One region of the Pseudoalteromonas sp. NEC-BIFX-2020_002 genome, then DNA from elsewhere that is predicted to be linked to it. Evidence: predicted binding sites of a transcription regulator. Region 1 holds the regulator's gene; each other region holds the start of a gene.
What was found. The regulator sigma-54, encoded in region 1, starts transcription at its own class of promoters, with help from an activator protein. The targets are predictions, from matches to a motif close to GTTGGCACGNNNNTNGNNT.
Positions count from the first base shown of each region.

Region 2: HJP15_RS04325 (LPP20 family lipoprotein) is a predicted target of sigma-54. The motif match lies at 4,204-4,222, and genes of this name have one in related genera.
Region 3: HJP15_RS18595 (EF-hand domain-containing protein) is a predicted target of sigma-54. The motif match lies at 4,283-4,301, and genes of this name have one in related genera.
Region 4: HJP15_RS17270 (DUF1328 domain-containing protein) is a predicted target of sigma-54. The motif match lies at 2,802-2,820, and genes of this name have one in related genera.

Region 1 is NZ_JABEPJ010000013.1:1,856-9,254, reverse strand. It holds gene HJP15_RS14670 (calcium/sodium antiporter) at 1-447, shown strand, start outside; gene HJP15_RS14665 (KpsF/GutQ family sugar-phosphate isomerase) at 473-1,444, shown strand; gene kdsC (3-deoxy-manno-octulosonate-8-phosphatase KdsC) at 1,444-1,995, shown strand; gene lptC (LPS export ABC transporter periplasmic protein LptC) at 1,992-2,546, shown strand; gene lptA (lipopolysaccharide transport periplasmic protein LptA) at 2,536-3,069, shown strand; gene lptB (LPS export ABC transporter ATP-binding protein) at 3,066-3,791, shown strand; gene HJP15_RS14640 (RNA polymerase factor sigma-54) at 3,858-5,354, shown strand; gene hpf (ribosome hibernation promoting factor) at 5,384-5,671, shown strand; gene HJP15_RS14630 (PTS sugar transporter subunit IIA) at 5,676-6,128, shown strand; gene rapZ (RNase adapter RapZ) at 6,149-6,991, shown strand; gene HJP15_RS14620 (HPr family phosphocarrier protein) at 7,006-7,278, shown strand.
Region 2 is NZ_JABEPJ010000003.1:6,359-13,757, reverse strand. It holds gene HJP15_RS04350 (CheR family methyltransferase) at 103-933, opposite strand; gene HJP15_RS04345 (chemotaxis protein) at 954-1,886, opposite strand; gene flgA (flagellar basal body P-ring formation chaperone FlgA) at 2,028-2,735, shown strand; gene flgM (flagellar biosynthesis anti-sigma factor FlgM) at 2,814-3,131, shown strand; gene flgN (flagellar export chaperone FlgN) at 3,124-3,555, shown strand; gene HJP15_RS04325 (LPP20 family lipoprotein) at 3,705-4,163, opposite strand; gene HJP15_RS04320 (flagellar assembly protein FlgT) at 4,322-5,515, shown strand; gene HJP15_RS04315 (hypothetical protein) at 5,598-6,344, opposite strand; gene HJP15_RS04310 (LysR substrate-binding domain-containing protein) at 6,730-7,399, opposite strand, start outside.
Region 3 is NZ_JABEPJ010000021.1:32,617-40,015, forward strand. It holds gene HJP15_RS18575 (VolA/Pla-1 family phospholipase) at 1-962, opposite strand, end outside; gene HJP15_RS18580 (YciK family oxidoreductase) at 1,216-1,959, shown strand; gene rluB (23S rRNA pseudouridine(2605) synthase RluB) at 2,125-2,994, opposite strand; gene scpB (SMC-Scp complex subunit ScpB) at 2,991-3,581, opposite strand; gene HJP15_RS18595 (EF-hand domain-containing protein) at 3,725-4,243, opposite strand; gene HJP15_RS18600 (exonuclease III) at 4,411-4,842, opposite strand; gene xthA (exodeoxyribonuclease III) at 5,092-5,898, shown strand; gene HJP15_RS18610 (energy-coupling factor ABC transporter permease) at 5,934-6,581, shown strand; gene rlmA (23S rRNA (guanine(745)-N(1))-methyltransferase) at 6,578-7,390, shown strand; gene yfbV (terminus macrodomain insulation protein YfbV) at 7,371-7,399, opposite strand, start outside.
Region 4 is NZ_JABEPJ010000018.1:20,625-28,023, forward strand. It holds gene HJP15_RS17255 (sodium ion-translocating decarboxylase subunit beta) at 1-286, opposite strand, end outside; gene oadA (sodium-extruding oxaloacetate decarboxylase subunit alpha) at 299-2,074, opposite strand; gene HJP15_RS17265 (OadG family protein) at 2,085-2,330, opposite strand; gene HJP15_RS17270 (DUF1328 domain-containing protein) at 2,856-3,029, shown strand; gene HJP15_RS17275 (hypothetical protein) at 3,087-3,278, shown strand; gene pdxJ (pyridoxine 5'-phosphate synthase) at 3,341-4,072, opposite strand; gene recO (DNA repair protein RecO) at 4,109-4,801, opposite strand; gene era (GTPase Era) at 4,819-5,751, opposite strand; gene rnc (ribonuclease III) at 5,741-6,418, opposite strand; gene lepB (signal peptidase I) at 6,421-7,356, opposite strand; gene lepA (translation elongation factor 4) at 7,397-7,399, opposite strand, start outside.

The sequences.
Region 1 (7,399 bases):
CTTTTTTGGTTAGTCATTGGCATGATATTACTGCCAATCAGTTCGCATTTTTTAGTTGGTTCAGCCGTTGACATAGCACAGTACTTTGGTTTGAGTGACTTAGTTATCGGTCTAACAATTATTGCCATTGGTACAAGCTTGCCAGAACTTGCAGCATGTATTGCTGGTGTCCTTAAAAAAGAAGATGACTTAGCTTTAGGTAATATCGTTGGTTCAAACTTATTTAACATATTAGCCGTATTGCCACTGGCTGGTATTATAAACCCATCGATCATTGACCCTTCGGCAGCAAACCGCGATGCATTAATAATGATTGGTGCAACCATCGCATTAATTGCCATGTCCTTGAGTTTTAGAGGGTCACGACGTATTACTCGAGTAGAAGGTGGCATATTACTGGTCTCATTTTTAGTATACCAAGGTTATATTTTCAGCCAAGTTGCTTAATACACCTCATAAAATGGATAACACAATGACGCAGTTAAATTTTATTGAACAAGGTAAACGAGTCCTTGAAATAGAACGTCAAGCCCTTGCTGATATTGCTCAATACCTTGATCATAATTTTAATCAAGCCTGCCAACTAATGTATCAATGCAGCGGTCGGATTATTGTCGTAGGCATGGGTAAATCTGGCCATATTGGTAATAAAATAGCGGCAACGTTAGCCAGCACAGGTACCCCTGCTTTTTTTGTGCATCCAGGAGAGGCAAGCCACGGCGATTTAGGTATGATCACACGTGATGACGTGGTTATTCTTATCTCTAATTCAGGTGAAACCAGTGAAGTATTAAACATTATCCCGGTCATAAAGCGCCTTGGTGCAAAAATGATCGCAATGACCGGCAATCCTGACTCATCAATGGCTACATGGGCTGATGTTCACGTATGCGTTAAAGTAAGCCAAGAAGCATGCCCGCTTGGCCTTGCCCCAACAGCAAGCACAACAGCCACGCTTGCTATGGGGGATGCAATGGCAGTTGCCCTACTTGAAACGCGAGGCTTTACTGCTGACGACTTTGCACTATCACACCCTGGTGGAAGTTTAGGCAAACGCTTATTGCTGTGCTTAAAAGATATTATGCATTCTGGCAATACAACGCCTATCATCAAAGACACGCAATGTATTAAAGACGCGTTAATTGAAATGTCGGCTAAAGGCTTGGGCATGACCGCTATAGTTGATAATTCGGGTCAACTTGCTGGCTTGTTCACAGATGGTGATTTGCGCCGAATTTTAGAGCAACGAATTGATATTCACAGTACTTTAATTAGTCACGTAATGACCCGTTCTTGCACAACAGCTACAGCCGATATGCTAGCAGCCGAGGCGCTTAATATCATGGAGAATAAACGCATTAATGGCTTAATTGTCATTGATGAAAATCACCACCCTATTGGCGCACTTAACATGCAAGATTTGCTAAAAGCAGGAGTTTTATAATGCAATTTGCAGACTTATACCAACCACTTTCAGACGATGCGCAAACCCGCGCCAAAAAAGTTAAATTACTTATTTGTGATATTGACGGGGTATTCTCTGATGGCCGTATTTATCTTGGTAACCAAGGTGAAGAGCTAAAAGCCTTCAATACTAAAGACGGTTTTGGTATCAAAGCGCTTATCAATAGTGGTTTTGAAGTAGCCGTGATCACAGGCCGTCATTCACAGATAGTTCAGCAACGAATGACTAGCCTAACTGTACCGCATATCTACCAAGGCCAAGAAAACAAGTTGCACGCTTATCAAGAGCTAAAAGATAAACTCCAGTTAAGTGACGAACAAATTGCCTATATCGGCGATGACGGTCCTGATTTACCGGTCATGGAACTGGTTGGCTTTGCAGTTGCTGTAAATGACGCACACCCGCTAATTAAGCGACTATCACATTACACAACAATGCTACCCGGTGGCTTTGGTGCAGTACGCGAGCTAACCGACTTATTAATGCTAGTTAATGGAAAATCATTGACCAGTGAAGGGACTAGCTCATGAATAGTGCGCGTTTAATATTAAGCGTATTATTTATAGGTTTTATGGCGTGGTTGTGGCTCCCGTACTTTAGCCAAACAACGACCACGGTAAAAAATCAAGAAGATGTGATAGCAAAACCTGATTATACCGCGGTCGAATTAAAGCAAACCGCATTTGATGAACAAGGTAAAATTAGCCACAAAGTAACCGCAGCAAAAATGGAACTTTATCAGCAGTTAGGATTTACTTACTTTGAAAAGCCTATTTTTACTTTATATAATCAACAGCAAACGTGGCAAATCAATGCGCAAGAAGCCACATTATATGAAAATAACCAGTTGATTTTAGAAGGCAATGTTGTTGCTAAAAATCTCACAAACAACGCAATGATTAAGCATATTAATGCCGATAACATCTTGGTTGATATTGAACAACAAACCATGAGTTCAGAACAGCCTGTTGAATTAATCGGACCAAATTTAAAGACCACCGGACGCGGCCTTAGAGCCGACTTAAAAGCCGAAGTCGTAGAACTTATTAACCATACGCGAACCATATATTATGACCAATAAATTTGCTCACTTACTTGTAATACCTAGCTTGTTCATTGCCCTTTCAAGCTTTGCTGAAGGTACTCTTCCACTTGCAGACCAAGTATCGATAAGCGCTGATAAACAGCTTGCACAGCTGAAAAAAAATGTCGGTATTTTTGAAAAAAACGTAGAGATAATCCATGGTAATCGTCGTATCACAGCTGATCACCTAGAAGTGCACAAACGTGAAGATTTAGGTGATAATAAGCAGCTGCTTGTTGCCACTGGAAGCCCTGCATACTTTGAAGAAAAACAAACAGATGGCACAATTATGAGCGCCAGCGCCAATGAGGTTCGTTACGATGTTGATAAACGCTATTTAACTTTAATCGGTAACGCCCAAGTCACTCAAGCAGGTCAAAAGATTAATGCCAAAAGTATTACATACGACATGGACCAACAATTAATTAGCGCTGAAAAAGATGAAAATTCAGACGAACGAGTGCATACAATATTAGTCCCAGTAAACACTAAAAAAGATAACGAAAAAGGTCAGCCATGAGCACATTAAAAGCTGAGTTTTTAGCAAAAAGTTATAAAGGCCGCCAAGTCGTAAAAAATGTAGGCTTAGAAGTCAGCGCTGGTAGCATTGTTGGCTTACTTGGCCCTAATGGCGCAGGCAAAACCACCACTTTTTACATGATTGTAGGATTAGTGCCAAGCGACAAAGGTAAAATAAGCATAGATGATAACGACATCACCTTATTACCAATGCACAGCCGTGCACGTTTAGGGATTGGCTATTTACCGCAAGAATCTTCGATATTTCGCAAACTGACCGTTTACCAAAACCTGATGGCGATACTCGAAACCCGTAAAGAGCTAAATAAACAAGCTCGTGAAGAAGCGCTTGATGGCTTACTTGATGAATTTAGCATTCAGCACATCCGCGATAGTCAAGGTATGGCATTATCTGGTGGTGAACGCCGTCGCGTTGAAATTGCTCGCGCTTTAGCCGCAAACCCTAAATTTATCCTATTAGATGAGCCTTTTGCTGGCGTTGATCCTATTTCGGTGTTAGATATAAAGAAGATTATTGAACATCTTAAAAACCGTGGGATAGGCGTACTTATTACCGACCACAATGTACGAGAAACCCTTGATGTTTGTGAAAAAGCCTACATAGTTTCTCATGGGGAGTTAATTGCATCAGGCACTCCTGAGCATGTACTTGCCGACCAAACAGTCCGCGACGTTTATTTGGGTGAGCAATTTAGGCTATAAAGCCACGCCCGGCTAAGGTTCTGCTAGACTTAATTATGACAACAATAAAAGGATTGTTAGAGATACATGAGGCAATCACTCCAGCTGCGCATGGGCCAGCAACTTACAATGACACCACAGCTACAACAAGCTATTCGTTTGTTACAGTTGAGCACATTAGATCTTCAACAAGAGATCCAAGAAGCACTAGATAGCAATCCATTACTTGAGGTCGATGAAAATGACTTTGGTGATGAATCAGGTGGTAAGAACGAACAAAAACAAGATACTGATGATCAAACTGTCAGTGCCTCAGCTGATGACACGCCAAGTGAATACGAACAAGAAAGCAGTGAAGCGCTAGCAAAAGATACCGTAAGCGACGAAATGGCGATGGATGTTACATGGGATGAATACATGAGCGCCGCACCAAGCTCTTCATCAGGGCCAATGCCTGAAGATGAATCTATTTATCAAGGCGCTTCATCTGAAACCCTCCACGATCACCTTATGTGGCAACTACAGCTGACTCATTTTAGTCCGACTGACGAAGCTATCGCGATAGCCATTGTCGAAGCGGTTGATGACTCAGGTATTCTTACACTAAGCTGTGAAGACATTGCTGAAAGCCTAAACAAAGGTAATAACGAAGAAGAAATTGAACTTGATGAAGTTCAAGCGGTATTAAAGCGTATTCAGTTATTTGATCCGGTCGGTATTGCTGCACGCAGCCTACCTGAATGTTTATGTATTCAGCTAAATCAATTTGATCCTGCAACGCCTTGGATTGCCGAAACAAAAATGATTTTAACTGATCATATCGATTTATTAGCTAGTCGCGACTATCGTACTTTGATGAAAAAGACTAAGCTAAAGGAAGATGAACTAAAAGAAGTAATGACACTCATCCACAGCCTTAATCCAAAGCCTGCGGATACCATAGTTCGAGAAGAGTCAGAGTACGTTATTCCCGACGTGTCAGTGAAAAAAATTAAAGGCCGCTGGGTGGTAGAGCTCAACCCAGATAGCATGCCAAAAATTAGAGTTAACAGCCAATATGCGGCGATGTCGCGCTCAGTAAAATCGAGCACTGACAGCCAATTTATTCGCTCTCATTTACAAGAAGCTAAATGGTTTATAAAAAGCCTAGAAAGTCGTAATGACACATTACTCAAAGTAACTAACTGCATTGTTAAACAGCAGCAAGGTTTTTTTGAGCATGGCCCCGAGGCTATGCGACCTATGGTATTAAACGATGTTGCTGAAATGGTTGAAATGCATGAATCAACAATCTCCCGGGTAACAACCCAGAAGTACATGCATACACCACGTGGTATTTTTGAGTTAAAGTATTTTTTCTCAAGCCATGTCAGTACCGAAAATGGCGGAGAATGCTCATCGACAGCAATTCGTGCACTCATAAAAAAATTGATTGCAGCAGAAAACTCAGCTAAACCATTGAGTGATAGTAAAATTGCAGATATATTGGCAGAGCAAGGTATCAAAGTAGCTAGACGAACAATAGCAAAGTACCGTGAATCGCTAGCTATTCCACCGTCAAATCAACGTAAAAGCTTGATTTAAGGCGTAAAACCACAAGAAGGAAAATGCTTATGCAACTAAATTTAACTGGTCGTCACGTAGAAATTACTGATTCATTAAGAGACTATGTAAACAATAAGTTTGCGAAGCTTGAGAGGCATTTTGATCACATCAACAATGTCCATGTTATTCTTGACGTAGAAAAGCTCAACCAAAAAGCAGAAGCAACATTACATGTCAGTGGCGCAGAGCTATTTGCCTCAACGCAGCACCAGGACATGTATGCCGCGATTGACGGGCTCATCGATAAACTCGACCGTCAAGTTATCAAACACAAAGAGAAGCACGCTCGACACTAACACTATGAAACTAAGTTCACTTACTTGTCAGGACTGCAGTAAAGCTGCGGTCCTTTTTAATAGCAAAAAACGTATCCTCGAATTTATCAGCCAATTGGCTCATGAACGGCTTCCTCACTTATCACAACAAGACATATTGAGTGCTCTATTAAATAGAGAAAAATTAGGTAGTACAGGTATTGGCCGTGGTATCGCGATCCCGCATGGTCGTATGAGTGGCGCACAAGAACCACTCGCTTTAATTTTAGTAAGCGAACAACCAATCAATTTTGATGCCATTGATAATCGCCCCGTCGATATTTTTGTTGCACTCATCGTACCTGATGGTGACAGTGAACTTCATTTAAAGACGTTGGCTACAATTGCTGATAAACTCAACGACAAAGAGTTTTGTAAACAAATACGTAGCGCAAAAACAGACCAAGATCTATATCAAGTCATTGTTGAACAGTCGTAGTTAAAAGAAGGAGAGTTTACATGGAATTAATTATCATCAGTGGGCGCTCAGGGTCAGGTAAATCTGTCGCTTTGCGTGTATTAGAAGACCTTGGCTATTATTGTGTTGATAATATCCCTGTAAACTTATTACCGTCGTTAGTACGTAGTGTATCTGATAACTACGATAAGATTGCCGTCAGTATTGATGTGCGTAACTTACCCAAAGAACAGCAAGAGTTTAATGATATTCTTGAGTATCTTCCGGGGTTTGCAAACCCAACTCTATTTTATCTAGACAGTGACGACCAAACGCTCATTAAGCGCTTTTCTGAAACACGCCGTTTACACCCACTTTCTTTAGATTCACTGCCACTTGATTTAGCCATTAAACAAGAAAAAGTGCTCTTAGATGTACTTATCACTCGCGCCGACTTTATTCTTGATACAACCGATTTAAGTGTCCACCAGCTGGCTGAATCAATTCGCGAAAAAATCTTAGGCAAAAAAGATAAAAAACTGATCATTACATTTGAGTCATTTGGTTTTAAGCATGGCATTCCTAAGGGAGCTGATTATGTATTTGATGCGCGCTTTTTACCAAACCCACACTGGGAACCTGAATTAAAGCCACTAACAGGGCTTGATCAACCGGTAAAAGATTATTTAGCGAGTCACAGCATAGTGCAAAAATTCACATGGCAAATTCAAACTTTTATGCAAACATGGTTACCACACCTTGAACGCAATAATCGTAGCTACTTAACAATTGCAATCGGCTGTACCGGTGGACAACATCGTTCAGTGTATTTAGCACAAACCATTGGCGAAAGCTTTGCAATGAGCCATAGTAATGTAAAAATTCGCCATCGCGAACAAGAATAAACGAAGAGAAACCAATGCGTTTAGAAGATACATTTTTAATAGAAAATAAGCTTGGTTTACACGCCCGTGCAGCCAGTGTATTAGCGCAACTAGCCGTGCAGTTCGATGCCAGTATTACGCTTCATCAAGATAACAAAGAAGCCGCTGGAGATAGCGTATTAGGCTTAATGTTACTTGAAAGTAGCCAAGGAAAAGAAGTAAAAGTAGTGTGCGAAGGCCCCGATGCAGAACCCGCACTAGCGGCAATAGGGCAACTTATTGCACAGAAATTTAACGAGCAAGAATAGCTCGTAGTATCGCTTTACAAATTGCGATAAACTGAATAAGCATGTTGGTTATAACAATCAGCCTGCTTAATTATCGAAGTCTACCCTACCCTAAAAGTGTATTAATTATTTAAGGACGCCA
Region 2 (7,399 bases), on a different contig from region 1:
CAGTTTAATGAACACAATAAAGGAAGGATTAACTTATTAATTATAAAGAAAAACGGTGCTTATACGGCACCGTTTTTTTAGGAGTAGCTAGAAGTGAATTAGTTATTTTTTTTGATAAATAATTCCAGGGTTGCACCTAACCATATCAAACTCATCACTGAGTCCCGACATTGACTCTGACGCTCCTAAAAACAAAAAGCCCTTAGGGTTAAGCGCTTGAGCAAATTGGGCAATAATTTTTGCTTTCACTTCAGGTGAAAAATAAATCAATACGTTACGGCAAAAAATAATATCAAACTTCCCCATCAGCGCATACGAGTCCAATAAATTTAGGTGTCTAAAACTAACCAGTTTTTTAATAGGATCAACAACCTGCGCCATGCCATTGCCGCTGTCTTTAAAAAACTTTTTACGGCGCTCTACTGACAAACCACGAGCTAAAGCGAGTGAATCATATTCTGCATGTTTACACATATCTAGCATCGTATTAGAAATATCAGTACCAATTATCTGAGCACCCATTTTTAATACACCAGGCTGCTTAGCCTGAAATTCAGCAACCGACATTGCAATTGAGTAAGGCTCCTGCCCAGAAGAGCTCGCCGCAGACCATATTTTTAATGGCCTACGTAACTCTTTATGCTCAGGAAACAATTTAGATTGCAATAACTCAAAAGGATATTGATCCCTGAACCAAAGTGTTTCATTTGTTGTCATTGCATCAACAACTGCAGCGCGTAACTGACGCTCATGTGGGCTGAGTGTTTTACTAACCAATTGCGAAAGCGATTCAACTTTAAAGCGCACCATTAAAGGCGCAAGTCTGCTTTTAACTAAATAAAGCTTATTATCGCCTAACACAATGCCGCATTGTTGCTCTAAAAAAGAACGAAATTGATTATACTCGCCTTGCTCTAAATGCTTATTTTCCAAAGTAACACCACCTATCAGAATTAGTCACAATGAACCCATTTTTTTACTGCTGTTGCCAATTCATCTGGGTTAAATTTTGCAATAAAGTCATCAGCACCGACTTTTTCAATCATTGCTTGATTAAACACACCACTAAGCGATGTATGTAAAATAACATGTAACGGCGCAAGTTTTGGATCAGCTTTAATTTCAGCGGTAAGAGTATAGCCGTCCATTTCAGGCATTTCTACATCAGAAATCAACAAACCAACACGTTCAGTAATATCATGTTTGCAATCAAGTTCTGCAATTTCACGAAGACGAATTAATGCCTCTTTACCATTTTTAGCGAGTTCAGTTTGAACACCTAAGGGTTCCAGAGCACGTTTTACTTGGTTACGCGCAACGGCTGAGTCATCAGCAATAAAGACGATACGCTCACCTAAGTCTTTTTGAATTTCACCATCACTAGCGATTTCGGCGCTAACTTCTGTATTTACAGGGCAGATTTCATTCAAGATTTTTTCTACATCAAGAATTTCAACCAACTCATTTTCAATTTCGGTCACTGCCGTTAAATATGAATATCGACCAGCCCCAGATGGCGGCGGCATTATTTTTTCCCAATTCATATTAACAATACGTTCAACACCACCCACTAAAAACCCTTGAACGGAACGGTTATATTCAGCAATGATGATAAAACTATCTTTTATATTTTCGATTGCAGGGCCACCAACGGCCATAGATAAATCAATAACAGAAATTGTCTGCCCACGTATATGTGCAACACCTCGAATATACGCATTTGATTTTGGCATATTGGTTAAAGGAGGGCATTGTAGTACTTCTCTCACTTTAAACACGTTTATACCAAAGCGCTGCCGCCCTCTTAGCTTGAATAATAATAATTCAAGGCGGTTTTGCCCAACCAACTGAGTACGTTGGTTCACTGAGTCTAAAATGCCTGCCATTTCAATCTCCTAAAGAAAGCGAATAATAACGGAACAATAATTGCTTTCCTTCTTTAAAGCTACATAACATCGCGGGAGCGTCTATTCTTTGACGCTAAATATATATACCCTGTTTTCAACAATAAGCATAGTCGAAACATTATGAGTTTGTTAAAAAAAAGCCGAAGATACAGTGTTTTTTATTTTCTTGCTAGCCAATTTCTAGTATCACCTCTATACGCTCAATCTTACAGCAAGGAAGAATTACAAGAACTTGCGGTTTCGTATGTGGCTGATCAGTTAGGCCCTTCGCACCCAGAAACTCGCCAACTTAACGCACTCACCTTGGATAGCAGAATCCCTGATCGCAGTTGTCAAAGTCAACCTATACTAACGATTCCTACAGAACCGCCCTTTAATCGTCAGGTCACAGTTCAAGTTAAATGTGATGATACGAATAGCTGGAGCCAATATGTTCACGTACGTGTCGTTGAGCTTTCTGCAGTAGTGGTCGCCAGTGAAAACCTCGCCAGAGGCGAAGTTATTCAAGATCATCATTTAAGTTTAATTATGAAGCCTAAACATTTTGTTCGAGTTCAGCATCTCCAAGACACACAGTTACTGATTGGCAGTCGTAGTAAACGAAATATACGCAGTGGTTTTCCTATTTCTATGAACCAAATATGTATGGTTTGCAAAGGCGACAACGTCACTATTTTTGCTGTGATCCGAGGGTTAAAAATTAAAGCTTCAGGTTTAGCCCTTGAAGATGGTACTTTAGGAGAGCAGATAAAAGTTAAGAATAAAAAATCAGGGAAAATTTTAAATGCCCGTGTTGACGGTGTAGAGTCTGTGCAGGTAAATATTTAAATTTCCATATTTATGCTAAAGTAACTAACATATATGCCGATAACTAGGCATCAGTTGGGTAATGTATAGGTTAAAATCATGGTAAGCCAAGTAAATAAAGGTCAACAACAGGCTAATGTGTTGGCCAATGCTAAACAGCAAAAAGTTGATTTACAAAATAATAGTTCACAAACAGCAGTGCAAACGGCGGCTCCTAAAGCTGCAACTGACTCTGTTAGCTTAACACCTCAAGCTCAGCAGCTTAAATCACTGCAAGAAAAAACACAGCAGTCATCTGGCTTTGATAGTAAAAAAGTTGAAGAGCTGAAAAAAGCAATCAGCGAAGGTAAATATCAAGTTGATACTGAAAAGTTAGCAAAAAGCATAGCTTCATTTGAGTTTGATGTGTATGGCTGATCATAATTCTTTAATATGCTCTAAGCTCACAATGCAGTTAAATTGCTTAACCTCATTGGCCAGTATTTTAGATGATGAATTAACAGCCATTGCATCTCGCCGTGGTGAAGGATTAAAAGATCTTGCCCAACAGAAGCTTAGTTTTTTAAGTAAAATTCAAACGCTCGATAAAGAACTAAAAACCTTAATGACGACTAATGATGAGCAATCAGCTGAACTCCCTGAACTTATTCATAATGTCCGAAAGCAACTAGAGTTTTGTAAGAAAAAAAACGACGTTAATGCTCATGCTGCTCATCAAGCAAATTTAACAGTTAGACAATTGAAAGATATATTAATTGGCGCGCCAACATCTATGACTTATGACCAAGGCGGCAGTGCTGTTCATGGTAATAATGAATTAGTTAGAAATCTAAAAGCATAAGCTTCTTCGTAACCAACACTTAAGATTATATTAAGCATTCCCTACTGCATCCAAATTTTAATGAAAGCGGCCTGTCATTTCTTTTAAAAAAGTCATACTTAGCACATATCAATAAAAATATAGCGCCTCGGGCATTGCATAACAAACTCTTAGTAATACGTTACTTTTTTAACTTCTCTTGGCTTAATTTCACCAATATATAAATCATGTACCCGCTTCATATCAAGATGCAACTCTGTAGCGTAGGTGTCGCCAACAGCATATGTTTTAACGACCTGCGCGCCTTTAATCACCCCTTGAACTTGACTTTGTAGCCGATCATTTTGCGCAATACTGCCTTGCACTGTTGTACCAGCGGTAATTTTTTGCCCATACACTTGCTCAGCAAGCTCACGGTAAGCTTCAAGCTTAGATGCTTTAATTGCCATGAGTGAACGTTGTGACTGGTTTTCCCCCTGTTGAGCGCTTATGGGGGCATACCCTATTGCTTTTAATATTGGGTAGTTATCTGGCTCTACATACTTATATTCCACATGTTTATCAAAAATACTACTACAGCCAGCTAAGCTCAGGCTTGCTAAAGTACAAAACAAAATTACAGTACGCATGGCATTTTCACGCTTTTAAAGAGTCATAATCGTCAGATTAATGCACAATTAATGCCAAGGTTAGTGTGTAATTCTGTTTTAAAAGCCTATAATTAAACAACTGGTACAGTCCTTGCTCTGTTATTCATAATAGCAAATGTAGGTATGGGGTTAGGAAAATGAAACGCGTGTTATCAATTATAGTGATCATCACTAGCTGGCTAAGCATTAGCTTTTTCTCTGTAAATGCATTTGCGCAATGGTACGAATCAACCGGCCACGCCAGTATTAAAAATAACGATATTAGCGGCGCTAAGTCAGCGGCTATAAAAGATGCGATCACGCAGGCATTAGTGTTCTCTGGTGCACGCGTTACGTCAATGCAAACCTTAGTTGACGGCGTGCTAATGCAAGATCAGTTAAAAATAAAAAGCCACGGTGAAATTCAAAAAATAGAGATGATCAGCGAAGACCGAAGATCTGACCAGCTCGCGATTACGTTGCGTTTAGATATTTTCCCACAACAAGAGCACTGCCCGGCAAGCCAATTTAATAAATTTGTTGCGATCACTCAGACCCAATTAGTCAATCGTGAACAAGCAATGATGGGTCAAATTTTTGACATTGACAAAGCCACCAGCGAATCTCTCTATAAGACTTTAAATAAGTCGGCCATGAACGCTAAGCCCACCGCCTACTTTAATTTTCCTATTCGCGTTGGTGAGTTTTTTAATCAGCAATACGATTACAGTAACGCCCTATTAGAAGAAATTGCTATGCGCAGCAATTCGCAATACGTGTTATTAAGCCAAATGGTCGACATTTCAAATAGCGACAAACTTAATAGCGACTATGCCTTTTGGCAAGATGAAACATACCAACGTTCATACAAGGTCGACTTTGCACTATTTGATGGCACCACCTATGAGCGATTATGGCAAAAAAGCTATCGTAGCCAAGCTATTTGGCCTTTTGAAAAAACCGAGATTATTGATGTATTTAGCGAAAAATTTTGGGGCTCTGATTATGGTAAAAGCATCGAAGAAATAAACCAAACAGCGAGTTACGACTTACAAGCAGCAATGGCGTGCCTTGAAACACAAGGTAAGATTTTACATATTGAAAACGATAAATTAATTATTAATTTAGGGAAAGCGCACGGCCTAGAAAAAGGCCAGTTATTAAGTATTGCCCACCATAACTATTTAACAGACGCTGCGGGTAATAAAATGCCACACCTGATCACGACATTAAACACAGTACAAGTAAATCAGGTATACCAGCAAAGCGCAGTTGCGGTCAGTGTGAATCAGCAACCTTTACCCAACATTCAAATTAATGATGTAGTACAGTTAATTAACGTAGAGCCTTAGTCAATTATCGAGGTTGGTATTGGTATCGTGCGCAGCACAATTAAATACCATTACCGCCCCAAAAAAAAGTGCAGTTTTACGCTTATAGTCCTTCATATTCAGCCTTCCTTGGTTTTAAAATTTGCTTTCTACAGTCAACCATATCCCAACAATCCGTTTCAGGTACGCCGTAATACCAGGCTCTAAAAATCGGTTGATACTTTTCAATCACCCGTTGTTGCATACGTTTTGAAAAATGAGGTAAGTAAAAAGTTTTGATCACCGTAATGTGCCTTTTAATCGTCTGTCCTAAATTAAAACGCGCTTGGCGATACCGAATGTCTGCTTTTTTATATTCTCTGCTCTCAGGTGTAAAGTTTTGCATGTCTTGTTTAGGGCCAGTCGCCCACCCAGCTACTTTATTCATTTGTTCAGCAAACGGCTTAACGGTAAACGTGATATGTATGGGGTCATCAGCATCGGTGGGCCCAAAGCCTCGCGGAAATCCGCCTTGGTGATAATTAGGATGGGTAACCGTAAACTCAATCGATGCATAGGCATTGGGCTGTAATAAATCCAAACGCTCGCGTGGGAAGGTGACTGGCTCATTAGCATAGGCAGCTTTAAAATATTTATAACCAAATTCAATACCACAACTACTGTGGCCACACGACTCTGAATAGGCCGACTTTATCAAAAAAGGGAATTCTGGCACTGAGCCATCTTCTGTTTCAATCGTCACAACAATAGGCCCGCGATAACCATGCGCTTTATCAAATAAAAAATCACAGCCCGATGTCAAAAAACACGCCAGCACTACACTACTCATGGTCATTACTAAATTTTTCACACTATTAACCTTCTATTTTAATAATTATTTAGCGCTAATTAGACTCAACCTTTTTACCTGACTGCGCGACAATTGTGCAATTAAAGAATCTATAGCATTTACTCTTGAAGCTGCTGTGACTACCAAAAGTGACGTTTTTTTTCAAAAGAGGAAGGAGTGAGATTAACGGTGAGAAAATATGAATATTCGCTTTATTATAATCACTTCCATATGATGAAAATAAAAAGCAGAGCTTAACTCTGCCTTTAAAAACAACTTTACATTAATATCACCCAGCCGTTTCAAAAAACCTATATAAACAAACAAAAAAGGCATTTAATGATTAGGCTAAAAATAAAAAATCATAACAAAAAACTAGAATAATCACGTTTTAATAAAATGGGTATTAACGTAGAGCCTTAACCAATTGTTGACCAAGGCTTGGGTGTTCACTGAGCCATAGAGCTAATTTATCTACCCCAGCCAAATGGGGGTAATGTTTACGACTCGCAAGCACAATGCTACGTTGTTGAGGCGGAAATATCGGTAAATAACTAATGCCAGCGCGCTCAACGCATGCCAGCTTTGGCACAAACGTTACACCATCATCCATAGCTACTAGCGCAAGTAATGTCTCAAGGCTGTTCCCTAAATATTCATTTGATACATCGACCCCTGCGGCAAAACAAAACTGCTGCGCTTGATCTTTAAAGCAGTGCCCATCGCTAAGCATTAATAAGCTACATGAGCGTAGTTCGTCTAAGGCAATTTTATCGCGCTGTGCTAATGTATTTTGCTCAGACATTGCCACTAAAAAATCTTCTTTGTATAAATTAATCGTATGATAAAGTTTAAGTTCAGGCACATCTGCTAGTATAGCGATGTCGAGTTCGCCGTTATCAAGCGCATTTAATAATGTGGCGGTTTGCATTTCAACAAAGGCAAATTGACTCTGCGCAAACGCTTCTTTCATCGATGTGAGTAAAGTAGGTAATAAATACGGTGCAATTGTTGGAATAATGCCTATTCTTACTTTACCTTGTAGTGGCGCCGATGAGGTGGCCGCTAGCTCTTTT
Region 3 (7,399 bases), on a different contig from region 1:
ATAGGTAACATTACATTACCTTTTTGATATTGCACACCAGCAAAAGCAGGTGAAAGCCCTGTAATATTTTGCGCAGCAAACACTTGCTCAACGGTTAACATTGGTTGTTCTGGTACTTGTACTGCAGGCCTTGGCAACGCTGGATTTTGTAAACTAGCAGCCAAAAGAGACTTAATAGTGCTAAGAACAGGCCCTACTGATTGAATCGTCATAGCAGCAGAGTAAATAATATCATCTTTACTAATTGCACCGCCTGAAGTAACAACATTTTCGTAACTATTAACTGCACCTTGCAAGGCAAGTTGAGACGGTGTAATTAAGGGTGTTTCTTGTTTTACTAAACCATACGTTGATGAAGGCTTAATTGAACGCCCTTCTGAATCCTTTAAACTGGTCGTTAAAACGTTAATGTAAGAGCTACCGGCTTTAAATGGTTTAAGTGGAATAATGGCAACTGCATCACCACTGCCTTTAGTTACAAAATCAACACCAAAGGTAAGTTCACCTACTAGCTTACATGCTGCGCCAGCAGGTGCTACAGAGCACTGTGCATCGGTAAGACTTGCACCCATAATGACTTCAAATATCCGCACAGCACCAGAAGTTCCGGCTGAGGTTGCATCAAGACTAATACTTGGTGGAAATGTTAAGTCGATTTTAAATGGTACTTGGCTTGACCAGCCATCCAGTGCGCCTAATGCCATTGATGGATTTGCATAGGCAGCTCTGCTAATAGATACGCCATTGGCATCTAGCTCACCTGGAATATTCAGCGTACCATCTTTAGTGCCGCTCATTAATAAGTCATTGGGGACTGAAATCACCCCATTGGCAGGGTCAAATTTCACTGTAGCAGCGGGGATCACTGCTGGAGTCTCTTTTTTAACGTCTTCTAATGTTTCACCGCCGCCGCAACCAGCTAAAGCAGCTGTAATTGCAAGTGAGAGTAGCATTTTTTTCATGTTGTTTGCTCCGCACAAAATCTTATTTTTATAGTGTGTTCAAATAAATAAGTGTAGTTAATGTTTTACTAAATTCTTAAACGTGATAGATAAATATTAGTTAAAATAATGTAATTAGGTTATTAACAAGACATTAGACCAGTTAAAGTTAACGTAAAGTTTCAAATTTCGCCACCTTATTTTACAATAAATTCGATAACTTGGTGTTTTGCTATGTTAAAATCATTGAAATAAATTCTTTTGGACCTTTCTTATGCAAACTTACAAAGCGGCTGAAAATGCCCTGCAAGACAAAGTGATCTTAATTACTGGTGCCGGCGATGGCATCGGCAGAGTTGCTGCACTTACTTATGCAAAACATGGCGCAACAGTGATTCTTTTAGGTAAAACCACCAGCAAGCTTGAAGCTGTTTATGATGAAATCATCGCATTAAGTGGTCCAAAGCCTGCAATTGTACCGATGGATTTAAAAGGTGCAACAAAACAAAACTTTAGAGACTTAGGTGTCACGATAGAGCAGCAGTTTGGTAAACTTGATGGCTTACTTAATAATGCCGGTATTATTGGTTCATTAGGGCCACTTGAGCATTTTTGTTCATCAACGTTTGACAACATCATGAAAGTTAATGTCACGGCTCAAGCAATGATCACTAAATACATGTTCCCAGTACTGAGAAAATCACCAAGTGCATCGATTATCTTTACTTCATCTGGTGTTGGCCGCCAAGGCCGTGAATTTTGGGGTGCATACGCAATCTCTAAATTTGCTGTTGAAGGTATGATGCAAACGTGGGCGTGTGAAGTAGGTAAAACCAATATTCGTATTAACTGTATCAATCCAGGTGCTACTCATACTGCAATGCGTGCTAGTGTCTATCCGGGCGAAGACAGAGATAAACTGGCATGCCCTGAAGACTTAATGCCAACGTACTTATATTTAATGAGTGATGATTCAAAAGACGTGAATGGCCAATCATTAGACGCACAAGCTAAGTAATACCAATCAACTTAAATATTTAACTATTCTAGCGAGTTAAATAAAGCGCTAACTGCGTTATAAATGGTCAGTAATTTAACACGATTGGTATAACCTAAACTTCGGACAATAGTCCCGATCGAAAAAGCCGCTATTTAAGCGGCTTTTTTAATGCTAACAAAACAATTAGCGACGTTTTGTCTGCTTAACACGATTATTATGTTTTTTAACCGCTTTACGAATTTGGTTGATTTTGGCGCGCTTATCTTTACGCTTTTCTGGCATAACTGACAATTTAGTCTGCGTTTCACGGCCCAGTTTTACCGTTTTACGTAAGTAATTGACTGTTTCTAAATCTAATTCAGCCCAACCACCTTGTGGTAAGCGTTTATCGAGCTCTAGCTTGCCGTAACGAATACGAATAAGACGAGATACTTCGACATCTTGTGATTGCCATAAACGACGCACTTCACGGTTACGCCCTTCAGTTAACGTAACATTAAACCAACGGTTAATACCTTCACCGCCCAGCGGTTTTATATTAAGGAATTTAGCCATACCATCTTCAAGTTCAACACCTCTGGTTAGGTTTTTTACTGTTTCAGCTGTTACCTCACCAAATACACGTGCCGAATATTCACGCTCAACTTCATAACTTGGGTGCATTAGGCGATTCGCTAATTCACCGTCGTTGGTGAATAACATTAAACCCGCCGTGTTTATATCTAAGCGGCCCACAGCAATCCAACGTTCGCCATCAACACGTGGGAGACGATCAAATACTGTTCTGCGTCCTTCTGGATCTTTACGTGTACACAATTCGCCCTCAGGCTTGTTATACATAATAACACGGCAAATTCGTTCTGCTTTTTCTTCAATTTTAACAGTGTGGCCGTCAACACGGATCAAATCGGTTTCTTCTACGCGATCGCCTAACTTTGCCACTTTGCCATTTACACTCACGCGATTTGCATCAATGTATTTTTCCATTTCACGACGAGAGCCAACACCTGCTCTTGCCAATACTTTTTGTAACTTTTCACCTTGTATACTCATTCGGATAGTTCTCTCACAGAAGGATCACTCAATAGCTGGTCGATTTTGCTTTGTTGCTGCTTAGGCAACGGAGGTAAGCTATCTAAACCCGCTAACGAAAAATAATCTAAAAATTGTTTAGTTGTTGCATATAAAGCGGGCCGCCCCGGTACTTCTTTATGCCCAACGACTTTAATCCACTCTCGCTCGAGCAGATTTTTAATAATTCCCGAGCCAACAGTCACACCTCGTACTTGCTCAATCTCGCCCCGAGTGATCGGTTGTCGATATGCAATAAGTGAAAGGGTTTCTAATAATGCTCGAGAGTATTTTGGTGCACGCTCTTGCCACAGGTTACTTAACCACGGACCTAGACTCGCACACGCTTGAAATCGAAAACCACTCCCAACTTCTACCAAACGAATTCCGCGTGTTTGATAATGCAGCTGTATTTGTTCTACAGCGTGAGTGATCCGTGCCATTGAAATATTTAAATCAATTAACACCGTGTCTTTTATATGCCGTTTAGTGAGGGGTTTTCCAGCAACAAATATCGCCGCTTCAATGATCTCAACAAGTTGCTCATCACTAATTCGCCGACCCGCCATACCTACCCTTTATCTAATAAGCTTATGTAACGCATTATTATGACAGATCTAACTGAAACTAGGAAAAACAATCGTTAAAAATACATAAAAAATGCCAATAACGAAGCTATTGGCATTGGTATGATTTAATAAGCGTAAATAAATTAACTATTTTTGATCATTTCAAGTGCTTCATCTTCAGCAACATCGCTACCATAAGTTTGAATATAACCTATAAACTCTTGCTGACTTATACGTTTGTCTTGGTTTGTATCCATATAACCGAAGTGGTTTGCTATGTCATCATCGTTTGCTTCACTGATAGAGATAAAACCATTACGGTCATTATCTAAAGAACTAAAATCGTTTTCAATCGGATCAAATTTGGCAATGTCGGCTTTAAAAGCAGAGTCAGCAACCTCTGTATCGCTGGCAACTTTACCGGTATTGAGTTGCATATAACTATTAAATTCTTTACGGCTGATCTGCTCGTCCATATTTGTATCAATGTTTGAGAAATGTTCCCAAATATTGTCATCATCAGCCTCTACTTTTGAGATGTAGCCATCATCGTCATTATCTAAACTACCAAAATTACTGTCGATTTTTGGCATTGAAGATGTCGAACATGCTGATAAGCTCAGAGCGGCTAAAATAGTAGATGCTAAAGTTAACTTTTTCATAAGAAATTTCCTTGTAATTGATTAATTTCAATCAAATACAAACAAGTTAAATGCCAACTTTAAAAACCTTAAAAATCAATAAATTAATGAAATGCAGGTCATTCACCAACCTGCCTCACTGCAACCATTTCATACAAGCATGTAAAAATTGCATGCATTGCAAATACTTAAATTGCGGCGTTTTGATAACGCTTCACAAAATCTGTTACTACTTCACCATTACATTTTAGTGAATTTAAGTTACCAATTTTTTCTTTAACGGGTGCAAGTCCTTGCTTTAAAGCTGTAATGCATAACTGAGTTTCTTGCTGTGTATTTTTAGCAAACACCTCGATCACTCTCGCTTGTTGAGCATTATCATTGATTTTTTTTGCAATGTTACGAATATCGTCACCATTGCACAAAATGCTTTTTGAAAAACGAGATAGGTTTACACTATGTTGCGCTGCCACTTTTCTGGCTGCAGAAAAACCTTCATTAGCACTAATAGAGCATAACTTAGACTCAATTTTATGATCCGCTGAAACATACTGCGCCGCGCTGACTGAATGTGAGAAAGAAACAGTTGCTACGAACAATGCTAAAAGTTGTTTTTTCATGATGTACCTTTAAAATGAATAAATAATGAACGGGTGGTTTGCGCGCATTATATATACACAAACATACAAATCAACTGGATTATATATTTAATTTTTTATTTAATATGGTATTAACAACGCTTAATGCTTGGTCATCATTTGTTCAACAAAACAGCAGTTCATTTTTATTAATAACCGCATGTGCCATCCGCTATTTGATGATAGAATTTAGCCCTCATCTAAAAGAAGATAATTATTTAGGGCCATCTTATGAAAGTTATTTCATTTAACATTAACGGGCTGCGCGCTCGCCTACACCAATTACAAGCAATTATTGATAAACATCAACCTGACATTATTGGTTTGCAGGAAATTAAAGTTCATGATGAAGCCTTTCCGTTAGAAGACGTGCAAAAAATGGGTTACCACGTTTATTTTCATGGTCAAAAAGCCCATTACGGGGTTGCTATGTTGTGTAAAGCAGAGCCTAAATCTGTATTTAAAGGGTTTGCAACTGACACTGATGAATCGCAAAAACGGATGATTAGCGTCACCGTTAGCCAAGAAAATGGCCGTGACTTAACCGTTATGAATGGCTACTTTCCACAAGGCGACAACATTGCACATGAAACTAAATTTCCGTACAAACGCCAATTTTATCAAGACTTAATGACCCACCTTGATACAAACCACAACAGTGATGAAGACGTCATTGTTATGGGTGATATCAATATTTCTCCAACCGAGTTAGATATTGGCATTGGCGAGCCAAATCGTAAACGTTGGCTAAAAACAGGCAAATGTTCCTTCCAGCCAGAAGAGCGTCAATGGCTTGCAACGTTACTTGATTGGGGCTTCAAAGACACGTTCCGTGAACTTCATCCTGACACTGTTGAGCAATATTCATGGTTTGATTACCGTTCAAAAGGGTTTGATGATAACCGAGGATTGAGAATTGATGTTGTTTTAGCAACCTCGGATTTAGCTGCGCGCTGTATCGATGCTGGTATTGATTACGAATTACGAGGCATTGAAAAGCCCTCAGATCACGCACCTATTTGGTCAACGTTTAGCTAGCACATAACTAAATGACTGAACTAAAAATAATGCCAATAATAAGCCTCGAATTGCAATCTATTGCGTGGTTTATTGTTGGCTGCCTTTTTTTACTCAGCGTCAATAAAACGCAATATACCGCATTGATGACAACACCTGCGCGTCAAACTGGTTTATTTGCTTGTACAGTCGTAATGGCATTACTGTGGCGTATTAAAGCAGGCATATTACCGGGCCTTGAATTACATATACTCGGTGTCACTGCTATCACGCTTATCTTGGGCTGGCGCCAAGCTATACTGAGTGCTTCGCTTGCTACTTTGCTATTAGTGGCTTTTAAGCAAATCACTGTTACTCAATTACCCATACATTTGTTACTCAGTGCCTATTTACCAATATTATTGAGCTATGCTTTTTTTATTCTATGTTATAGCCTTCTACCTCGGCATTTTTTCGTCTACGTATTTGTCTGTGCGTTTATCTGTGCAGCAATTATCGCGTGCTTAAAAATACTCTCTATTAGTCTTTTTTACTATTTCACGCTCAGCTATAACTGGTTTGAATTAACTGAAAACTACCTGTATTTATGTGCCATAATTTGGTTTCCTGAAGCGATGCTAAATGGCATGGCTATTACGTTACTGATCACCTATCGCCCCCAGTGGGTAAAAACTTTTTATGATAAGGATTATTTAGACTCATGAGTCTCAATTATCAATGCCCGCTGTGCCAACACGCCCTTGAGTTGAACGCAAACACGCTTAAATGCACTAACAACCACAGTTTTGATTTCGCCAAAGAAGGTTATGTAAACCTACTACCCGTTCAACAAAAAAACTCAAAGCAACCTGGCGATAACCTAGATATGGTGCAAGCAAGACGCGATTTTTTAAACACGCAGCATTATCAGTTTTTACAATCAACTATTGCAGACCACGTCCATACCCTTGCTCCAAAAACAGTCATAGATTTAGGCTGCGGAGAGGGTTTTTATACCCAAGCAATTGCTAACGCCTGTAATATTGAAGTGTATGGTGTAGATATTTCAAAATCAGCCATCAAATACGCGGCCAAACGTTATAAACACTGTAATTTTAGCGTTGCATCAATTAGCCAAGCGCCCTTCGCTGATGATTCGGCTGATGTGCTAGTCAGTATTTTTGCGCCTTTATTTGATACTGAATTAGCGCGTTTAGCAAAACCAGGAGCAACACTTATTGTTGCAAGTCCAGGTCCTTGGCACTTAAAAGAATTAAAAAACAAGATTTACCGTGAAGTAAATGCACATACGCCAATTGACATACCTGAAGGGTTTGAACTCGTCGAGCAACGTTTACTAGATCAACAAATTGCTTTGCCGTTTAAAGATGTAAAAAATCTAATTACAATGACGCCTTTCGCATGGAAATTTAGACCAGAGCATTGGCTGGAGCTAGAACAACAAGGCGAGCAAATTGTCACCTTATCGTTTTATGTAAGCCAATTTAAGCGCCTTACAGATTCTCTTTCGTAAAGGCACGAT
Region 4 (7,399 bases), on a different contig from region 1:
TAAAGTCCGTGAGCGCACCAACGCCCATGAATATTAATAACGGAAATACACCTGTATCAATACCAATGTGATAAACGTAATATAATAATCCGCCGGGGTCTGATAAACCCGCTAAAGGAATATTTGTTAATATTGCGCCAAAGCCAATAGGTAATAATAGTAATGGTTCAAAATTACGTGCAATTGCGAGATACAATAACAAGCACCCCACCGCAATCATAATCAATGCCGGAAATGTAAAGTTCGCAATACCTGTGGCATGCCAGAGATTCAATAATGCTTCCATCCTACTTTACTCCTAGGCTAATGAAATCATGGCATCACCCGTGACAACCGAGTCACCTTCAGAAACTAGGATCTGAGCAATTGTACCTGCATGTGTAGCGCGGATCTCTGTTTCCATTTTCATGGCTTCCATGATCATTACTACATCACCTTCGTTAACCGTTTGCCCTGCTTTAACTTTAATTTTAAAGATATTACCGGCAAGAGGTGCATTCAATGTCTCCCCTGATGCGACTGAGGCAGACTGGGGAATTAACTCACTGTCTTTTAAAGTAACTTCTTTTAGTTCACCGCCTTGAGCAACAACTACATCATAAACTTTACCATCAACTTTTACGCTGTACTGCTCAGCAGTGACTGTTTTATTATTCGTTTTAGTTGGTTTTTCTGATTGAGCCGTTGGGGCCGCAGGTATTGCTTCGAATGCATCAGGGTTGTTACGGTTTTTAATGAATTTCAAACCAATTTGTGGAAATAATGCATACGTTAGCACGTCGTCTATTTGCTCATCAGCAAGTATTAAACCTTGCTCTTGTGCTTCTTTTAATAACTCAGCTTGCAGCGTCTCAAGTTCTGGTTTTAATAAATCAGCAGGACGACAAGTAATAACGTCTGCACCATCAAGCACGCGCTCTTGTAGCTCTTTATTCATTGGCGCTGGTGTTGCTCCGTACTCACCTTTTAATACACCTGCCGTTTCTTTAGTGATTGTTTTATAACGCTCACCTGTCAGTACATTTAAAACAGCTTGTGTGCCTACAATTTGCGAGGTAGGTGTCACTAAAGGCAAGAAACCTAAATCTTCACGAACGCGTGGTATTTCAAGCAACACTTGATCAAGTTTATCTGCTGCGCCTTGTTCTTTAAGTTGATTTTCCATGTTAGTTAACATGCCGCCAGGCACTTGCGCTAATAATATACGACCATCAACACCTTTTAAACTGCCTTCAAATGCAGCATACTTTTTACGTACATCACGGAAGTAAGCGGCAATCTCTTCGAGCTGATTCAAATCAAGTTCAGTATCGCGCTCAGTTCCTTCAACTATAGAAACAATGGTCTCTGTTGCACTGTGTCCATAAGTCATACTCATTGAGGAAATAGCGGTATCAAGCATATCGATGCCAGCATCAATCGCTTTTTGATAGGTTGCTGTACTTAAACCTGTTGTTGCATGACATTGCATTGCAATTGGTATAGAAACCGTTTCTTTTAAACCTTTAATCAACTTTTCAGCATCATATGGTTTAAGTAAACCTGCCATATCTTTGATACAAATTGAATGACAACCAAGATCTTCAAGCTGTTTTGCAAGTGTTAGCCACATCTCCAGTGTATGGACTGGGCTTACTGTGTATGAAATTGTACCTTGTGCATGGGCACCAACTTTGATTGCGGCTTTGATTGCCGTTTCTAAATTACGCACGTCATTCATTGCATCAAAAATACGAAAGACATCTACACCATTTTTATGTGCACGCTCAACAAATTTTTCTACCACATCATCAGCATAATGACGGTAACCTAAAAGATTTTGACCACGTAACAGCATTTGTTGCTTTGTATTCGGCATTGCTTTTTTAAGGGCGCGAATACGCTCCCATGGATCTTCTCCTAAATAGCGAATACACGAATCAAATGTTGCACCGCCCCATGATTCGATCGACCAATAACCTGCATCATCAAGTTTTTCAGCAATAGGTAACATGTCATCTAAACGCATACGCGTTGCTAATAATGATTGATGAGCATCACGAAGTACCAGTTCTGTTAGTTTTAATTTAGCCATAAGTCACCCCTTATAATTTTTGTTTATTTTTGTACTGAGCGATGGCAGCACTAATTGCGGCAATGTGTGCATCTGGCACACCTTGCGCTTTGATTGATGGCGCACGAGCTGGTACATCTATAGGTTGCTCAAAACGACTCGCCACCTTAGACATTAATACAATTGCTGAAATCAACAATGAAAGAAAAACAAAAACGCCCACCATGCCTGTTGCCATCAAATTTGCTGCTGTCGCTAGTAACTCACCTATATTCATACTCTGCCCCTTTATATATTCAATACCTGATAGTTAACAAAGCAACAAAAGCAGGTAAAAAACCACTTTATATAAATAACTATGCAACAATCATATCAAAGTAATTAACCATTTCCAACACTTTGTAAATTGGTAAAACCAATTAATATAAAGCTAACATACCCACATTAAATTTAACACCCGACAAATCGCTATTATTTTTCAAGATATAGATGATAAAAATAGCGAATATAGCCAAAACTTATAAGCTATAGAATGCAAAGCTCCATCCCTATTTATGCAGTCTCTATATTTGATAATATTTCTTTTCTAAAAACCACTTAAATTAATTGGTCTTACCAATAGTGTGGTGATTTTACATTCCTTTTTTTACTTAAGAACAAGTTACACATAAAGCGTGTAAATATTTCCTATGAAACTGTTCCCTATAACGAATGAAAAAGTAAATAGCTGATTTTAAAGGACTTTAATATTGGCATGTAAATGGCATTATCTAATATGTACAAATTAACCAAGGAGAAAACAATGTTACGCTGGACAATTACATTTTTAGTTATTGCACTTATTGCTGCAGTGTTAGGTTTTGGTGGCATCGCAGGTGCCGCAGCAGGAATTGCTAAGATTATATTTTTTATCTTTTTAGTATTGTTAGTTATCTCTCTTGTATCAGGCGCACTACGTGGCAACGTGCCCAAGTAGCTGAGACAAAGTAACGCAACAGTATTACCACTATATTTATTTACAAGGAATTACATTATGAAATCTACAACAGTAAAAACAGCCGTTATCGCCCTTTTCGCTAGTTTTTTTATTATGGGTTGTGAAGACAATCACGCAGAAGAAGCAGGTGAGCGCATAGATGAAGCTGTAACCGATGTACAAAACAAAGTCGAAGACGCCTGTGAAAAAGTAAAAGAAGGTGTAAATGCTGAAGAAACAAACTGCTAATAAAGTAAGTTTAAAAAAACGACTCTTTTGAGTCGTTTTTTTTATTAGACTGAATTCAAACTTTAAGCCCGTGCTTCAAGCATTAGTCGCTTCATGTCACGTACTGCTTTATCTAAACCATCAATGGCTGCACGCGCAACAATTGCGTGGCCAATATTTAACTCGTAAATCTCTTCCATCGCGGCAATCGGCTTCACGTTGTGATAATGAAGGCCATGCCCTGCATTGACGATTAGCCCTAAACCTGCCGCATATTTCACACCTTGTCGAATATGTTCAAGCTCTTTGCCCATCTCTGCGTCAGTTTGCGCATCTGCATAAGCGCCAGTATGTATTTCAACGTAAGGAGCATTACATGCTTTAGCGGCATCTAATTGCGCTTTATCTGCGTCAATAAATAATGAAACTTTAATTCCTGCATCACTCAGCTTTGCAGTTGCGGCTTTAATTTTATCTAAGTTACCCACAACATCTAAGCCACCTTCGGTAGTTAACTCTTCCCGTTTCTCTGGTACTAAGCAAACGTAAGCCGGTTTTACATCCAACGCAATATCAATCATTTCATCAGTAACAGCTATTTCAAGGTTCATACGCGTTTGAATTGTTTTAGCCATCACATATACGTCACGATCTTGAATATGACGGCGATCTTCACGCAAATGAATGGTGATCCCATCAGCACCAGCATGCTCCGCAACACTTGCCGCATGAGCTGGATCCGGGTAACTAGTACCGCGGGCTTGGCGTAAAGTAGCAATATGATCAACGTTTATACCCAAAAGAATATCTTTCATTTTTTTACCTGTAAAATAACGGTTAAAAATACCGTACTAAGATTGCGGTTTAAAAAGCTCTCTACTTTTTAATGGTTTTTTACCCAGTAAGGGTTTCATTAAATGACGACTTAATTGTTTTGCCATATATAACACATCCGGCGCACTAAAGTCATGAGCAGCAATCGCATTTAATTGCGCCCCTAAAAAGCCACTGCCATGATTTTCCTGTGCAACAAAGCCATATTCAGCAAAATAACTATACGTTTGTTTTGAGGTGATTGGATCGCCTGCGGCATCAAAACTAAAATCAACGCCATAACCCAAAAGCTCTAGTAACTGAAATTCATAAGAGCGTAATACAGCTTGCAAATTAGGGTGCTTATTTAGCTGCTGTAAGTGAGTTCGATAAAGCTCATAGGCATGATCAATGGGCTCATTGATTGGCACAATCCGATTTGTTAACTCATTTAAGTAGAAGCCGCAGTAAAGCTGATCGCCTACTAAAGGGGATTGCGTACCATGCAATTCGAAACGTTGAATGTATTTAAGATCATTTTTACCCGTATAGTTTACGAGTAATGCTTGGAAAGGTTGCAGCTGCGCTTTATGTTTGGTTGACTGGCGACCACTTATGCGAGCAAGCATTCGTAGTTGTCCAACGCCTTCTACCAGCATATCAAGCATTACTTGCGAGTCACTAAAAGGACGCCGATGTAATAAATATGCTGTGTAGAAGTCGCTATCCATAACGGTAACTTAAGTGATTAATCTTCACCGTAACCTAAGCTGCGAAGTGCACGCTCATCGTCAGCCCAACCTGATTTAACTTTCACCCAAAGCTCTAAAAATACTTTGTTATCGAGCATTTCTTCAAGATCTTTACGTGCTTCACGGCCAATAACTTTCAGCTTTTCGCCTTTGTTACCAATTACCATGCGTTTTTGAGTTTCACGCTCAACCAAGATTAAGCCATTGATATGCCAAATGCCGTTTTCTTGCCATTTAAACTGCTCAATTTCGACAGTTACTGAATAAGGTAATTCCTCACCCATAAAACGCATTAACTTTTCACGGATCACTTCAGCCGCCATAAAGCGCATTGAGCGATCGGTTACATAATCTTCAGGAAAGTAAAACTCACACGGTGGTAAACGTTTTGTTACTTCATCTTTGATTAGGTTAATATTTTTACCCTGCGTCGCAGATACGGGCATAATACCAACAAAATCAAACTTGTCACCTAACCACTTCATATGTGGCAGTACAAGATCACGGTCCTTTACTTGGTCTATTTTATTAATAACCAATAATACTGGTTTACCGCTTTGTGATACTTTATTTAGCACCATGTCATCGTCAGCATTCCAATGAGTGCCTTCAACAACAAATATAATAAGTTCTACATCACCGATTGAGCTAGATGCTGCGCGATTCATTAAACGGTTAATGGCACGCTTTTCTTCAACGTGCAGCCCCGGTGTATCGACGTAAACAGCCTGATGCTTACCTTCGGTATGAATACCCATGATACGGTGGCGCGTTGTTTGCGGTTTGCGTGAGGTTATACTCACTTTTTGTTCAATAATTTCGTTTAGCAACGTAGATTTACCTACGTTTGGTCGACCAACAATGGCGACCATGCCGCAAAACGTATCAACTTCACCTGTATGAGGCTGGATCAGTGTATCAAGGTTCATTTTTAAGTATCTTAAGTGCTTTTTCAGCGGCTTTTTGTTCAGCCTTACGACGTGAACTACCTACTGAGATGATGCTATCCATACCTTCAACTATACATTCTACCGTGAATGTTTGATTGTGCGCCTGACCTTTAGTATCAACTACGGTGTAGCCTGGCAAAGGTAGTTTTCGAGCTTGTAAATACTCTTGTAATAGCGTTTTAGGGTCTTTTTGGTTTAAGCCTGGTGAAATAGCATCAAGGCGAGGTTCGTACCAAGCCAAAATTAAATCACCACAAACATCTATACCTGCATCTAAAAATACAGCACCGATTATGGCTTCAACCGCATCAGCTAAAGTTGACTCACGTCGAAAGCCGCCACTTTTAAGCTCACCTGGACCTAAACGCAGGTAATCACCTAAACCAAACTCCAAGCCAAATTCGGCTAACGTTTGACCACGAACAAGCGTTGAGCGCATACGGCTCAAGTCACCTTCTCGGGCTTTAGGGAATTTGCCATATAATGCATTTGCAATGACAAAACTTAAAATTGAATCACCTAAAAACTCTAGGCGCTCGTTATGTTGTCCTTTATGGCTGCGATGGGTCATCGCCTGCTCAAGCAATGCTTGATCAATAAAGGTATACCCTATTTTGCTATATAGCTCTGTTACATTTTTTTTCATTGTTACTGAATATTACCTAGGCGTTCAAAACGAACACCAGTTGGAACCCAGCCTGGTACAATGTCATCTGGGCCATTATCAAATTCAAAACTCATCCATATAAAGACAGCTTTACCCACCAAGTTTTCTTTTGGCACAAAGCCCCATACGCGACTATCTTGGCTGTTATCGCGGTTGTCACCCATCATAAAATAATGATCAGCCGGTACTACCCATTCATCAGAACGTGTACCCGGCTGTTGATAGTAACGCCCTTTCATTTCCAGCGCTTCTGGGTTTATTAAAATATCATGTTTTAGCGTCGTTAAATTTTCATTTAAACGCACTAAATCCATAGAGCCTTGCTTAAATTCATCACGATTGATGATTTCCATATCAATCTTATTATATTCATTACACAATAAATCGCCCTGCTGAGTTTCACCCTCTGCGCAATTTGGTTGAATATATAAACGCTTGTTACGGTAAACAATTTTATCACCAGGCAAACCAATAGCTCGTTTAATATAATCTATACGTTCATCTAATGGATATTTAAATACCACTATATCACCGCGTTCAGGTTCAGCAACATCGACTAACTGAGTACGCCATACAGGGTCTTTCACCCCATAAGAATACTTTTGCACTAAAATAAAGTCACCCACTAACAAGGTAGGCATCATTGAACCTGACGGAATTTGAAACGGTTCAAATAAAAACGACCTAAAAATAGTAATTGCTGCGATCATCGGGAAAATCGACTTAGCAGTCTCTGTCAATGTCGGCTCAGGCGCAATTAATGCGGCAGTTTCTTCATCTAGCTCGCCGCCAGCAGAACTTTGTGCAAGAGCTAAGCGTTGCTGTCTTTTTGGCGCAAACATTAGATGGTCAATTAACCAAATTAAGCCTGAGCCTAATGTTAATAGCACTAAAAATATTGAAAAATAACCTGCCATACATTAAATCCTTTCTCTTACGAAACTGGGTTACGAAGCCTTA